3 regions of the Rhodococcus sp. IEGM 1330 genome follow, and region 3 is predicted to be linked to each of the others. Evidence: predicted binding sites of a transcription regulator. Region 3 holds the regulator's gene; each other region holds the start of a gene.
What was found. Region 3 encodes LexA, which represses DNA repair genes until DNA is damaged. Its sites were predicted from a motif close to CGAACANNTGTTCG; they were not measured.

Region 1 (4,166 bases), on a different contig from region 3:
GATCCTCGAGCGCCTTGTCCACATCGACAAGGGCGCACCACATCTGCTCATTAAGGGCCCGCAGCTACCAAAGAACGTCGCGCAAGCGCAAAAGTTGATCACACTGGTGATAATTGTTTCTTATCATTATTTCACCGGCGAGGTCGAAATTGCATTTTCACATGCACGTAAAGAATGTGAAGAATACAACGTTATGGACAATAACTACAACCGGAACGTGGACCGGATAGAGAATTTCATCTCGACTGGCACCGGCCAGAACAAGAAGGTAAAGATCAGAAGAGCATTGCTGGATTCGTTCAGCGCCGGACTGAAAGAATTCGGAAACATTAGCGAATGACCACGCCCATAGAGGCTGGTTTCTCTGCAGCGGGAGTTCCTCACGAGCTATCGAAGGAGTTGCTTGCGGCTTACTTAACCGCAAAGCGAAAGTACCATCTCCGCGACATGCGTCCTAGTGAGGTCGAAGGTGGGCGTTTTTCCGAAGCGGCACTCCGCATTCTTGAGTGGCAAACAACCCAGCAGTACACACCGATAGGCACTACTCTTACAGGCGTTCCAACCCTCGTAAACCGCCTTAGCAATTGCACCGCGGCGAGCGATTCAGTTAGATTTCACATCCCCCGTACGCTGCAGGCCGTTTACGACATTCGCAACAAGCGCGACGTGGCCCATCTCGGACCCATCGACGCCAATCTGCAAGATGCGTCGCTGGTAATCCACATACTTGAATGGGTCTTAGCCGAGTTCGTTCGGATGTATCACAACGTTGCCGACGAAGCAGCACAGCAACTAATTGCCGACATCGTAAAAAAAGAAGTACCCGTAATTCAGGTGATAGACGATTTCCCGGTCATCCTGAAGCAGGTTCCACTAATAGATCGCGTTCTCATCCTTCTTTACTGGCAGGGCGATGGGGGAACATCGAAGCGCCAGCTTTTCTCATGGCTGACTACCAACCAGCGAAGCAACCTCTCAGCCGCAACCAAAAAGCTGGTCGAAAGCATCCGGATACATATCAGCGATGATGTTTATCATCTTACCGACCTCGGTATCAGCGACGTTCAAAACCGTGAACTGGTGGCACCAATCTCCTTAGACTGACCGCGTTGCCGAAACAGCTCGATTACGTTCGACACCTCCTGCCGCGCCACGGTTGACGATGTGGCCAATACACCCGGGCGGTGAGCGAAGCTTGCTTGCCGACCTCGTTCTCGGCGATCTAGTCGGCGTAGACGGTCAAGGTGATTAAGTAAGACGCGTGCCCGAGCCACCCTTTGAGACGGCCATGTAGTGCTCCCCCTCGCCCAGCTCATCACCGCGAACGCATGCTGGAGGTCGTGCCAGCGGCTGTGCGGCAGCCTGAGCGCGGCCAGGGCGGGTTGTAGGCAGCCCCGGTACACATTGGCGCACGTAAGCGGTGCGTCCACCGGTTTAGCGCGGCCGAGTCGTGTACGTCGATGCCTGCGGCCACCGCGCTGGCGCGGGTGTGTCGCCCTGGAAACAGCGGCGCATCTGGGTCGTAGTCCGCGGACAGCTGGTCGGCGAGCGGGTGCACCTCCCTCAGATAAATCCGCAAGTCGTCAGCCAGCCACACGTCCACCGGCACGGCGCGGCGCGACTTCCTAGATTTGGATGTGCCGGTCTCCCAGCTCCCGCGGACAGGGCGACGAGTGCGAGCCACTCGCACGCTACCGTTTTGCCCGTTCATCGCCGGTAGTGCAAGGCCGCCCACGTTCAGACCTTGAAGCTCGCCCGCCCGCAATCCCGTGAACGCCGCAAACGTCACCGCCAGGGCGTTAATCGGCCGACGGAGTTCGGTGCGGATATGTTCGGCCACCGCGCCGTGATTGAGGCGCAAACGTCCGTTTTCGCCATACGCCCCACCTGGCCAATTGCACATCCCTTGACTGAAGTTGACCCCTTGCGGACTCTCCAAAACGCCTGTAAAATCGAACATGCATTCGAGTACTGGGGAGGAACTCGTGGTCACAGCTGTACAAGATTCACCACTCACGTCCGACGAAGTGTTGCGTTTCGTCGCGCGTCTTCAGGCGTCCGATGTCCATGTCGACGCAGGAGCCGGCATCGATTTGATCTCCGCTCTCGAGACCGTCAAGTGCGCCAGCGTGGCAACCCAAGCCGTGGTGACCGACGCCGTCGCAACGGCCATCAGCAACGAACGCAAAGAGCGCGGCAAACCGAAAGCACAGTGGCGCAATGGTATTGCGTCACAAATCGGCCTGGCCCGGCGCGAATCACCGAACCGAGGCGGCACCCACCTCGGTCTCGCTCGCGCGCTCGTGCACGAAATGCCGCACACCCTCGCGCGCCTGAAAGCCGGGGAACTCAACGAGTGGCGCGCCATGATCCTCGCTCGCGAAACCGCATGCCTCACCGTCGACGACCGCCGCACCATCGACGAACGACTGTGCGCAGACCCCGCCACTCTGGCCGGTGCAGGCGACCGCACCATCGAAGGCCGCGCCCGCGCACTCGCCAACGAACTCGACGCCGCCTCCCAGGTGAAACGACGCGCCAAGGCCTACGCCGCCCGCCGCACCAGCACCCGTCCCGCACCCGAATCGATGGGCTTTTTCACGGCTTTGACGTCGATGGAGAAGACCGTCTGCATGTGGGCCACGCTGCGACGAGATGCCGACACCATCATCAATGCAGGCGGCGACACACGCACCCGCGACCAGATCATGGCCGACCTAGTATTCGAGCGCGTCACCGGCGCATCAGCTGCTCAAGGCACGCCGGTGACCATCGACATCGTCATCTCGGACTCGAGCCTCCTCGCCGGTGGTTCCACGTCCGCATATCTGCACGGCTACGGCGACATTCCGTCCGACGTCGCACGGCAACTCATCCGAGACACACTCGACAGTGAGACGCACGTCGCATTGCGCCGCCTCTACGCGCACCCGAAGTCCGGCGCATTGACGGCGGTGGAGTCCACATCGCGCGCCTTTCCCACTGCGTTGGGACGACTCATCGATCTTCGAGATCGCACCTGCCGCACTCCGTGGTGCGACGCACCGATCCGTCACCACGATCACATCAGGCCCAACTCCGCAGGTGGCAGAACCACTGCCGAGAATGGCGCAGGCCTCTGTGCCGCATGCAATTACGCGAAAGAAGGCGACGGCTGGACGGCCGAAGCGAGACGTGACAAACACAACGCACGACACCGCTACACACTCATCTCACCCACCGGGCACACCTACGACTCGAGTGCGCCGCCGATGCCGGTGGTGGAGCTGTACAACTCGACGATCGAGAACGTGATGATCACCGGTCTCTTCGACGACGATGCCGCATGACAGGTCGCCGCGGGAAGAGACCGAGCATCAACTCGGTTACACTCGACAACGACGCGCGTAGCTGCACGTCAGACGTCGTGGAATGCTTTTACTTCCGCCCGGCTCCGGCCGCGCAGTCCATGTGCACCCTGCACAGGCTTCTCTTACGGCGATCGAAACTGCCCACCGGCAGTCTCGCCACCTTGCATCTCGGCCCGAAGGCCCGCAGGTGCAACACCCTGCCCGAAAGGCACTTTTCATCACTATGACGACCCCACAGACTTTTGCTGCACTCGGCGTACCCCAGGCCATCGCGGATGTACTCGCGAGCCAGGGCAAGACCGAGGCATTCCCCATCCAGGCCGACACCCTTCCCGACACACTGCAGGGACGCGACGTGCTCGGACGCGGAAAGACCGGCAGCGGCAAGACACTCGCGTTCTCCATCCCGATGGTCGCTCGTCTCGCCGGCCAGCTCGCCGGTAACCGCAAGCCCGGCCGCCCTCGCGGCCTGATCCTCGCGCCGACGCGTGAGCTCGCCACCCAGATCGCCGTCGCAATCGAACCCCTCGCGTCCGCATACTCGCTGAAGGTCACCACGATCTTCGGTGGCGTCTCGCAGGTTCGCCAGGTGTCCGCGCTCAAGGGCGGAGTCGACATCGTCGTCGCCTGCCCCGGTCGCCTCGAAGACCTGATGAAGCAGCGTCACCTCACCCTCGACGGCGTTCAGATCACCGTCCTCGACGAGGCAGACCACATGGCCGACCTCGGGTTCCTGCCCGTCGTCACCCGCATCCTCGCCGCCACCCCGGACAAGGGCCAGCGGATGCTGTTCTCCGCGACCCTGGACAACGGCGT
Region 2 (4,166 bases), on a different contig from region 3:
TGAGGGTGTCGGGTCGGTAGATCAGGGCTCGGTCGGTCAGTGGGTCGCGCGGTACTGATCGGGCGAGTGTGGGGTCGGCGGCGATGGCGGCTTCGAGTGCTGCGGCCAGGGATGCGTTGCCGAGGTAGAGGCTGCTGGCTGTACAGCCGGTGCGGTTGCTCGAACGCCCGAGGCCTGCCTGATTCGGGGCAGCGCGATTCAGGGCAGCGCGATTCGGGGCGGCGCGGTTCAGTGTCGAGAGGTCGAGGGCAGAACTGTGCCGTGTGCCCCTGCCGATTGGGGTGTGGGTGCAGAACAGGGCTGCGGCGGATGTCAGCGACTGTGTCCGTCGTGGTCTGTCTTCGCCTTCGCCTTCGCCTCCGTCGGAGTCGGGTGGAGCTGGATCTGCCGCTGGATGGGCAGGGGTGTCCTCCGCCTGACCCACCGTCTGACCTTCCATCGGAGCCGGTGATGTCGTCGTTCCCGGTTCCGGCGAGAGGACTCTTCCTTGCGTGGGGCCTGTCGTCGGTGGTGGTCCAGCTGTCGGTGGTGGTCCAGCTGTCGGTGTCGGAGTGACAGTCGTGGTTCGCTCGGGTTGATCTGGAGCAGTGTGGGTTTCGGTTCGATCGGATGCAGTGCTGGGCTCCGGCTCCGGCTCCGGCATCGGCGCAGGTGCTTGTGCTGGATCCGGTGTTCGAGGTGATTCGCCGGTCGGGTCGGATGCCGAACTCGATTTGCCGACCGGACCTCGGGCCGATGTTGCATGCTCCGATGCTGCCTCGGAGCCAAGGCCGCGATCTGTTCCCTGGCCGGAAGCAGATTCCGCTGCTGGCGCTGACGTAGTGCTCGCATCGGTGTCGGTGGTTGTCTCGGTCGCGTTGGTCGCGGGATCCCTGTTCGGCACCGATGCTGATGCTGGGGTCGACTCCGTTGCCGATCCAGCGTCGGGCTCTGTTTCCGGGTTCGTGTCGCTCGCTGGATCCGACCCCGAGTCCGACTGCTGTTTCTGGTCTGTCGGTGTTCGTTCCCATTCCCCGGTCTCCGGGTTCTGCACGGCCAGGCCGAGGGATTCGGCGAGGGTGACGGCTTCGGTGAGCAGGATTTGCCAGTGACTGTTGCGTGCGAGTTCTCGGGCGAGGTCGGGGTCGATGGATCCGTGCCCGGCCAGATACGCCGGATTCGCCAACAGTCCGATGAGGGTGGCGATGTCGACGGTGATCATCGTCAACGGCACCCGCCGATCCGGCAGCACCGCACCCGGCTTGGGGCAGTCGGGGCGTTGGCACAGGCACGCCAGGCGGGGTTCGCCGTGCATGCGGGCCATGAACGCATCGCACAGGCGTTCTTTCTTACCGCGCGGGTCTTTCGGGCAGAGGGTGTCGGCCATCTCCTCGAGCAGCTGCCATGCGGCGGCGGCTTCGGGTGCGGTCAACTCGGCCCGGATGCGGGTGAGTTCGCCGGCGGGACTGTAGGTGACGGTGCGGAACTTCTTCGCGAACTCCCGCAGTGCTGCTGCTTCCTCGGGTGCGACGCGCAGCAGGATGTCCCAGATCTCTTTCTCGAGGGGGCCGGGCGAGTTGCGTCGCGCTGCTTCGACTACTTCTTTCTCGACCAACGTCACGATGTCGTCGGAGAGGTTGTCGAGGATCCGGCATGCGGTCCGCACTCGCGGGAGGTCGATCTCGCCGGTCTCGAACGCGGCCCGTACCAGGGGGAGCCGGGTGTGCAGGGCGACTGCGACCGAGACGTACGCTTCGGCGACCGTGGCGGAGCAGCCCAACGCGAGTGCCATCTCGGTGCGCCCGTACCGGCTGTAATGCTTGTGCTTGGAATCGCGGGTGATCCAGTCGCAATGCACGCGGTAGCAGGCGGTGATCTTGAGGGCCGCGTGCCGGTTCTCCTCACGCGCGGCAGCGGTCAACGCCTCCAGCGACACAGTCGGTACTGCACCCATATTTCACCCCCCGGTGAGCAACGTTTCAGAACATGCGTTCGAACGAGGTGAAGACTAACCCGGGCCACCGACAAGAACGCTCGAGCTGATAATCGGACAGCTGACCTGCCGCTATCCGCCGAATCGTCCTACACTCCACTCCATGAGCGAGCCCGATTCCACGTCGTCAGAACTAGTAGAGTTGCGCGAGCGTGCGGCCCGCGGCGATCAGGATGCCATCGACCAGTTGGTCGAACTCGCAGGCTCTCGAAACGACCTCGGCGAACTCCGCTCTCTCGCCGATGCAGGCAGCAGCGATGCCGTCGACATCCTCGTCGAGCTCGCCAGTGAACGTGGCGACCGCGACGAGCTGCAAAGGTTGGCCACCGCAGGCAGTCAGGACGCCGCAGACATTCTCGAAGAAATGGACAGTTAGCCGGGGCTGGGACGCTCCCCCAATTGCACGGTGAGTCGGTGCGCCGCGTCGAGCAACAGCTTGCCCAACTCCCGGCGTCGATCATCACGGAATCGCGTCTCGACACCCGTCAGGCTCAGTGCCCACGCAGGACCTCCGGCACGGTCGAACACGGCAGCACCGAGGCCCCAGCTGCCTTCCACCAGCAACGCCGGGTTGACGGCAAATCCGGTGGTGCGGGTGTGCGCGATGCGGCGTCGAATCTCGCTGTAGGAGTGGCCTTCTCCCCACTCGGGCACCAGGTCGACTCCGCCCAGGTACTCGTCCACCTCCCGATCGGGAAGGTGCGCGAGGATGGCCAGACCTGCGGACGCCACCCCGAGCGGTAGCCGGATACCCTCGTACAACACGTGCGAGCGCAACGGAAAGCTCCCTTCCACCCGAAGCAGGCACACGGTCTCCGCCCCGCGCCGGGCCGACAGGAACGCACTCTCTCCACTCTCCGTAGCCAACGACTGCACTATCTTTCGAGCCTGGTCGGTGATGTCGTACCGCAATGCCGCCATCGATCCGAGCAGATAGATCTCCGGACCCAGCGACCAGTGGCCGGTCGCAGCGTCGCGGTCGACGAATCCTTGGTCGGCCAGAGTCGCCAGGAGGCGATGGGCGGTCGGTCGCGCGATACCGGTCGCCCGAGCGAGCGCGGTGGTCGAGGCACCCGACGGCTCCTCGCCTCCCGCTGCGCGCAGCAACGAACAGATCTTGCCGATCACACTTGCGTTGGCTTCCGCTGAGGTCACCCGGCCATCGTACGTCCACTCACCGGACGCCATGTCCGCATCCGTTCACCGAACGAGCAAAAACCAGCATTCTCTTCACCGAAATGCACAGCTCAGGTTCACTGACTACAACGTTTGCTCAACGAACACATCAGGAGCTGCAAGTGACTGGAAAGACCTACGCGTCCGCCGCCGACGCGGTCGCGGACATCGGCCGAGGAGCGACCCTCGCGGTCGGCGGCTTCGGATTGTGCGGCATCCCCGACGCGCTCATCGAGGCCATTGCGAACACCGACGCCACCGAGCTCGAAGTGTTCTCCAACAACTGCGGCGTCGACGGCTACGGTCTCGGAATCCTGCTGGCCGCCGGACGAATTCGCCGTGTCACTGCTTCCTACGTCGGCGAGAACAAGGAGTTCGCCCGGCAGTATCTCGCCGGCGAGCTCGAGGTGGAACTGACCCCGCAAGGGACTCTGGCGGAGCGACTTCGCGCCGGAGGCACCGGAATTCCCGCGTTCTTCACACCGGCAGGAGTCGGCAGCCCCATCGCCGACGGCGGAATGCCGTGGCGCTACGACGCCGACGGATCCGTCTCGATCGCGTCGCCGCCCAAGGAGACTCGGGTGTTCGGCGACAAGCGGTACGTTCTCGAGGAGTCGATCAACGCCGACTTCGCCCTGGTACACGCCGAGATCGGTGACACAGCAGGCAATCTCGTGTTCGACAAGACTGCGATGAACTTCAATCCCCTCGCCGCGATGGCAGGCCGGATCACCATCGCGCAGGTCGAGAATCTGGTGGAGCCGGGCGAGATCGATCCGGCCCAGGTACATCTTCCCGGAGTGTTCGTGCAACGCGTCGTACATACCGGGCCACAGGACAAGCGCATCGAAAAGCGCACCGTCAGTTCAGGAGTTCGAGCATGAGTGCAGGGTGGACGCGCGATCAGATGGCCGAACGCGCCGCAGCGGAAATGGTCGACGGCGAGTACGTCAACCTCGGCATCGGTCTGCCGACCTTGATCCCGGGGTACCTGACCGACTCGATCAAGGTCACCCTG
Region 3 (4,166 bases):
ACTTCGATGTTGCGGCACTGCCCGATCACCTGAAGATGACGTTCGCGGCCGTCGATCCGTCCGGAAAGGTGTTGGGCAGCAACAAGGATCTGACTGTTCTGCGCACGAACCTATCCGGGGAAGTCGGTCGTCAGGTGGCGAGCGCGGTGGGTGATGCGGAACGCGCGCCCTCGCTGGCCTGGACTTCGGGCACGCTCGGTCGGTTGGAGTCGACGGTCACCAGAGAGGTGGCCGGACAGAAGGTCACCGGCTACCCGGCGTTGGTGCCCGAAGGACAGGGCGTAGCGGTGCGAGTTCTCAGCACGCCCGCGCAGGCGCGGGCCGCGATGCGGTCGGGAACCAGAGCTCTACTGCTGTCGACGGCCCCGAAGGGAGCCAAGGCACTGCTGGCCGGACTGCCGACCGCCGAACGCCTTGCCCTCGGCCAGAATCCGTACGGCGGAGTCGATGCACTCCTCGAAGAATGCCGGGCTCTCGCGGTCGAGGAAGCGATGGATGCGCACGGTGGACCGGTACGAGATCCCGAGGCTTTCGACAAGCTCCGGGCGCTCGTCGACGCGGAGGTTCCACAGCGTACCTCCGCGGTGCTCGCCCTGGTTCGCCCTGTGCTGACCGCTGCCCTGGCATTGTCCGCGCAACTTCAATCCTCCTCGGGCGAGCCGGCAGATGATGTTCGGGAACAGCTCGACGGCTTGATCTTTCGCGGGTTCGTCACCGAGTTCGGTTCTCGCAGATTGGCAGACCTTCCGCGCTATATCGCGGCTGCGACGAAGCGGTTGGCGACCCTGCCGAGCAGCGCGGGCCGTGACGCGGCGGCGATGGATGTACTCGATCGGGTGTACGCGTCGTACGGGCGACTGTTGGATTCGCTTCCGGAAAGCAGAAAGAACAGTTCCGGGGTACAGGAACTGTTCTGGATGATCGAGGAGTTGCGCGTGGGATTGTTCGCCCAGGGGATTCGTACGGCGTATCCGGTCTCGGAGAAGCGCATCGAGAAGGCGATCTCGGACCAGAGTCGCTGACGGGCAGGACTGTCAGTCGATGTCGGCGGACTCGCGGTGCTTGCGCAGTTCGTGGATTTCTTTCTCGAAGTCCTCGGCCGAGCTGAACGAGCGGTAGACGGAAGCGAAGCGCAGGTAGGCCACTTCGTCCAGATCACGGAGTGGACCGAGAATGGCCAACCCCACTTCGTTGCTGGGAATCTCTGCGGATCCCGCTGCACGGATGGCGTCCTCGACCTGCTGTGCCAGCAGGTTCAGCGCATCGTTGTCCACATCTCTGCCCTGGCAGGCGCGTCGGACTCCCTTGACGACTTTCTCGCGGCTGAACGGCTCGGTCACGCCGCTGCGTTTCACGACTGCAAGCACTGCGGCCTCGACGGTCGTGAATCGACGACCGCACTCCGGGCAGGATCGACGCCGCCGGATTGCTTGCCCCTCGTCCATCTCACGCGAGTCGACCACGCGTGAGTCGGGATGCCTGCAGAACGGGCAATGCATAAGGGATCCTCCGTCGTAGCCGATGCTCCGACGACGAGCACGCACATCGGGGCAGTCTGTCGAGGATACTCAGTCTTCTCGAACCCGACGGGGCCGGTGGTCATCTGCCGGGCGTGTACTCGACGAGAGCTCCGTCGTGCACTTCGACCACACCGGCCGGCTGCGCGCCTGCATCGGGGGCAACGGCCCGCAGGTTCGCGATGCCGATCAGGCCGCCTGCCACGACCAGGACCGCCAACACGGTCAGCACGAGCGATCGCATCCGAACCGGCTGACTCGCGAAGTGCGCGGAGGTCGCGTCGAACTCGCGATCGGCCTCCTCGCGATCGGTGACATCGGTCCACGACGGATCGAGGACCGGGAGGCACGGTGCGCTCTGCGTACGGGGTGCCGTGACACCGTGCATCCCGATGGGACTCTGCAGAACGGGACGCGCCCGGCGGCGACGCTCGACGACAGTGGATCGGGCACGGACACCGGCGGCGGTGGGGCGATCGGTGATGATGGTCATCGGAACCTCGACTTCGCTCGTTGGATCGAATGTTCGATCAGGCGTTCGATGGACGCTTGTTCGAAGTTCTATCACGAGCCTCCGACAAAGTCTGTAGAAAACGCGACACGAGTCGAACAGATGTTTGATTCAACAGCTGATACACGCTAGATTCGTGTCAGAAACCACACGCCACGAGTCGACACCATCAACTCCAGTCCGCGCAGACCTACCCCGCAGACCGGATCCAGGACACCAGCAGGAGGCCGACAGCATGAAGGACGAGACCTCGACGAGGTCGACCACGCGTTCCACGACGACGGGTTCCAAGACGACCGGAGCCAGGGCCACCGCAACGAAGGCCGCAGCGGGTAAGCCGGCCGCGGAACCGACATCCAAGGCCATGGAGGTCGACACCGACATCAGTGCGGGTCTCACCGAGCGGCAGCGGAAGGTACTCGAGGTCATTCGCGCTTCGGTCACCGAGCGCGGTTACCCACCGAGCATTCGGGAGATCGGTGATGCGGTCGGCCTGACATCGACCTCCTCCGTCGCTCACCAACTCCGCACCCTCGAGCGCAAGGGCTTCCTCCGGCGCGACGCCAACCGCCCCCGCGCCGTCGACGTCCGCGGTCTCGACGAGGTGCAGGCCGATCAGGCTGCCGCCGCCGTCGACGGATCGCCGGCGTCCGAGGAACAGGATCGGTTGCCGACCCCGACGTTCGTACCGGTATTGGGCCGGATCGCCGCCGGCGGTCCGATTCTGGCCGAAGAGGCCGTCGAGGACGTGTTTCCGCTCCCCCGCGAGCTGGTGGGTCAGGGTTCTCTGTTTCTGCTCAAGGTGGTCGGCGAGTCGATGATCGACGCGGCGATCTGCGACGGCGACTGGGTGGTTGTTCGTCAGCAGTCCGTGGCCGACAACGGCGACATCGTCGCTGCCATGATCGACGGCGAGGCCACCGTCAAGACGTTCAAGCGGTCCAAGGGCGAGGTGTGGCTGCTGCCGCACAACCCGCTCTTCGAGCCGATTCCGGGCAACAACGCCGCGATCCTCGGCAAGGTCGTCACCGTGATGCGCAAGCTGTAGAAATCGACACCGAAGTGACACGCGAAGGGCCGCAGCACATAGTGCTGCGGCCCTCTGCGTTCTTCGGATCAGCGGATCACAGATTCAATCCGCGGCCGATGATCTCCTTCATGATTTCGGTGGTGCCGCCGTAGATGGTCTGCACACGAGAGTCCATGTACGCCTTGGCGATCGGGTATTCCTTCATGTAGCCGTAGCCACCGTGCAGCTGCAGGCACCGGTCGATCAGTTTCACCTGATTCTCGGTGGTCCACCACTTCGCCATCGCGGCTTCTTGGACGGTCAACTTGTCTGCGTTGAGCAGTTCGATGAACTTGTCCACCATGATTCGGGTGGCGGTGGTTTCGGTGGCCAACTCCGCCAACACGAATCGGGTGTTCTGGAACTTGCCGATCGACTTTCCGAAGGCCTTGCGGTCGCGGCAGTACTGGATGGTCATGTCCAGTGCCGATTCCATCGCCGCTGCGGCGACGACGGCGATGGAGAGCCGCTCCTGAGGCAGATTCTGCATCAGGTAGATGAAGCCCATGCCCTCGTCGCCGAGCAGGTTGGCAGCGGGCACGCGAACATCGGTGAAGCTGAGTTCGGCGGTGTCCTGGGCCTTCATGCCGATCTTGTCGAGGTTGCGGCCTCGCTCGAATCCGGGCATGTCGCGTTCGACGACCAGCAGGCTGAAGCCCTGTGCGCCCTTCTCGGGATCGGTGCACGCCACGACGATGATCAAATCGGCGTTGATTCCGTTGGTGATGAATGTCTTCGAGCCGTTGAGCACCCAGTCGTCGCCGTCGCGTACGGCCTTGGTCTTGATGCCCTGCAGGTCGCTTCCGGTGCCCGGCTCGGTCATCGCGATCGCGGTGATCAGTTCGCCGGAGCAGAATCCGGGGAGCCAGCGCTGCTTCTGCTCGTCATTCGCAAGATCGATCAGATACGGCGCGACGACGTCGTTGTGCAGGGTGAAGCCGATACCGCTGTATCCACCGCGGGTGGTTTCCTCGGTGACGATGGCGTTGTAGCGGAAGTCCTTGACTCCGCCGCCGCCGAATTCCTCGGGCGCAGCCGTTCCGAGGAAGCCCTGCTTACCGGCCTCGAC

Region 1: the regulator LexA is predicted to act here: its motif matches at 1,954-1,967, upstream of R4P57_RS22250 (HNH endonuclease signature motif containing protein).
Region 2: the regulator LexA is predicted to act here: its motif matches at 1,961-1,974, upstream of R4P57_RS24555 (HNH endonuclease signature motif containing protein).

Annotation. Positions count from the first base shown of each region.
Region 1 covers NZ_JAWLSB010000011.1:36,175-40,340, reverse strand. Annotated here, with positions in the region: gene R4P57_RS22260 (hypothetical protein) at 1-340, shown strand, start outside; gene R4P57_RS22255 (hypothetical protein) at 337-1,104, shown strand; gene R4P57_RS22250 (HNH endonuclease signature motif containing protein) at 1,986-3,329, shown strand; gene R4P57_RS22245 (DEAD/DEAH box helicase) at 3,574-4,166, shown strand, end outside.
Region 2 covers NZ_JAWLSB010000014.1:18,991-23,156, forward strand. Annotated here, with positions in the region: gene R4P57_RS24555 (HNH endonuclease signature motif containing protein) at 1-1,933, opposite strand, end outside; gene R4P57_RS24560 (hypothetical protein) at 2,076-2,348, shown strand; gene R4P57_RS24565 (IclR family transcriptional regulator) at 2,345-3,160, opposite strand; gene R4P57_RS24570 (CoA transferase subunit A) at 3,271-4,032, shown strand; gene R4P57_RS24575 (3-oxoacid CoA-transferase subunit B) at 4,029-4,166, shown strand, end outside.
Region 3 covers NZ_JAWLSB010000001.1:931,381-935,546, reverse strand. Annotated here, with positions in the region: gene hrpA (ATP-dependent RNA helicase HrpA) at 1-1,022, shown strand, start outside; gene nrdR (transcriptional regulator NrdR) at 1,035-1,499, opposite strand; gene R4P57_RS04315 (hypothetical protein) at 1,600-2,010, opposite strand; gene lexA (transcriptional repressor LexA) at 2,393-3,076, shown strand; gene R4P57_RS04305 (acyl-CoA dehydrogenase family protein) at 3,153-4,166, opposite strand, start outside.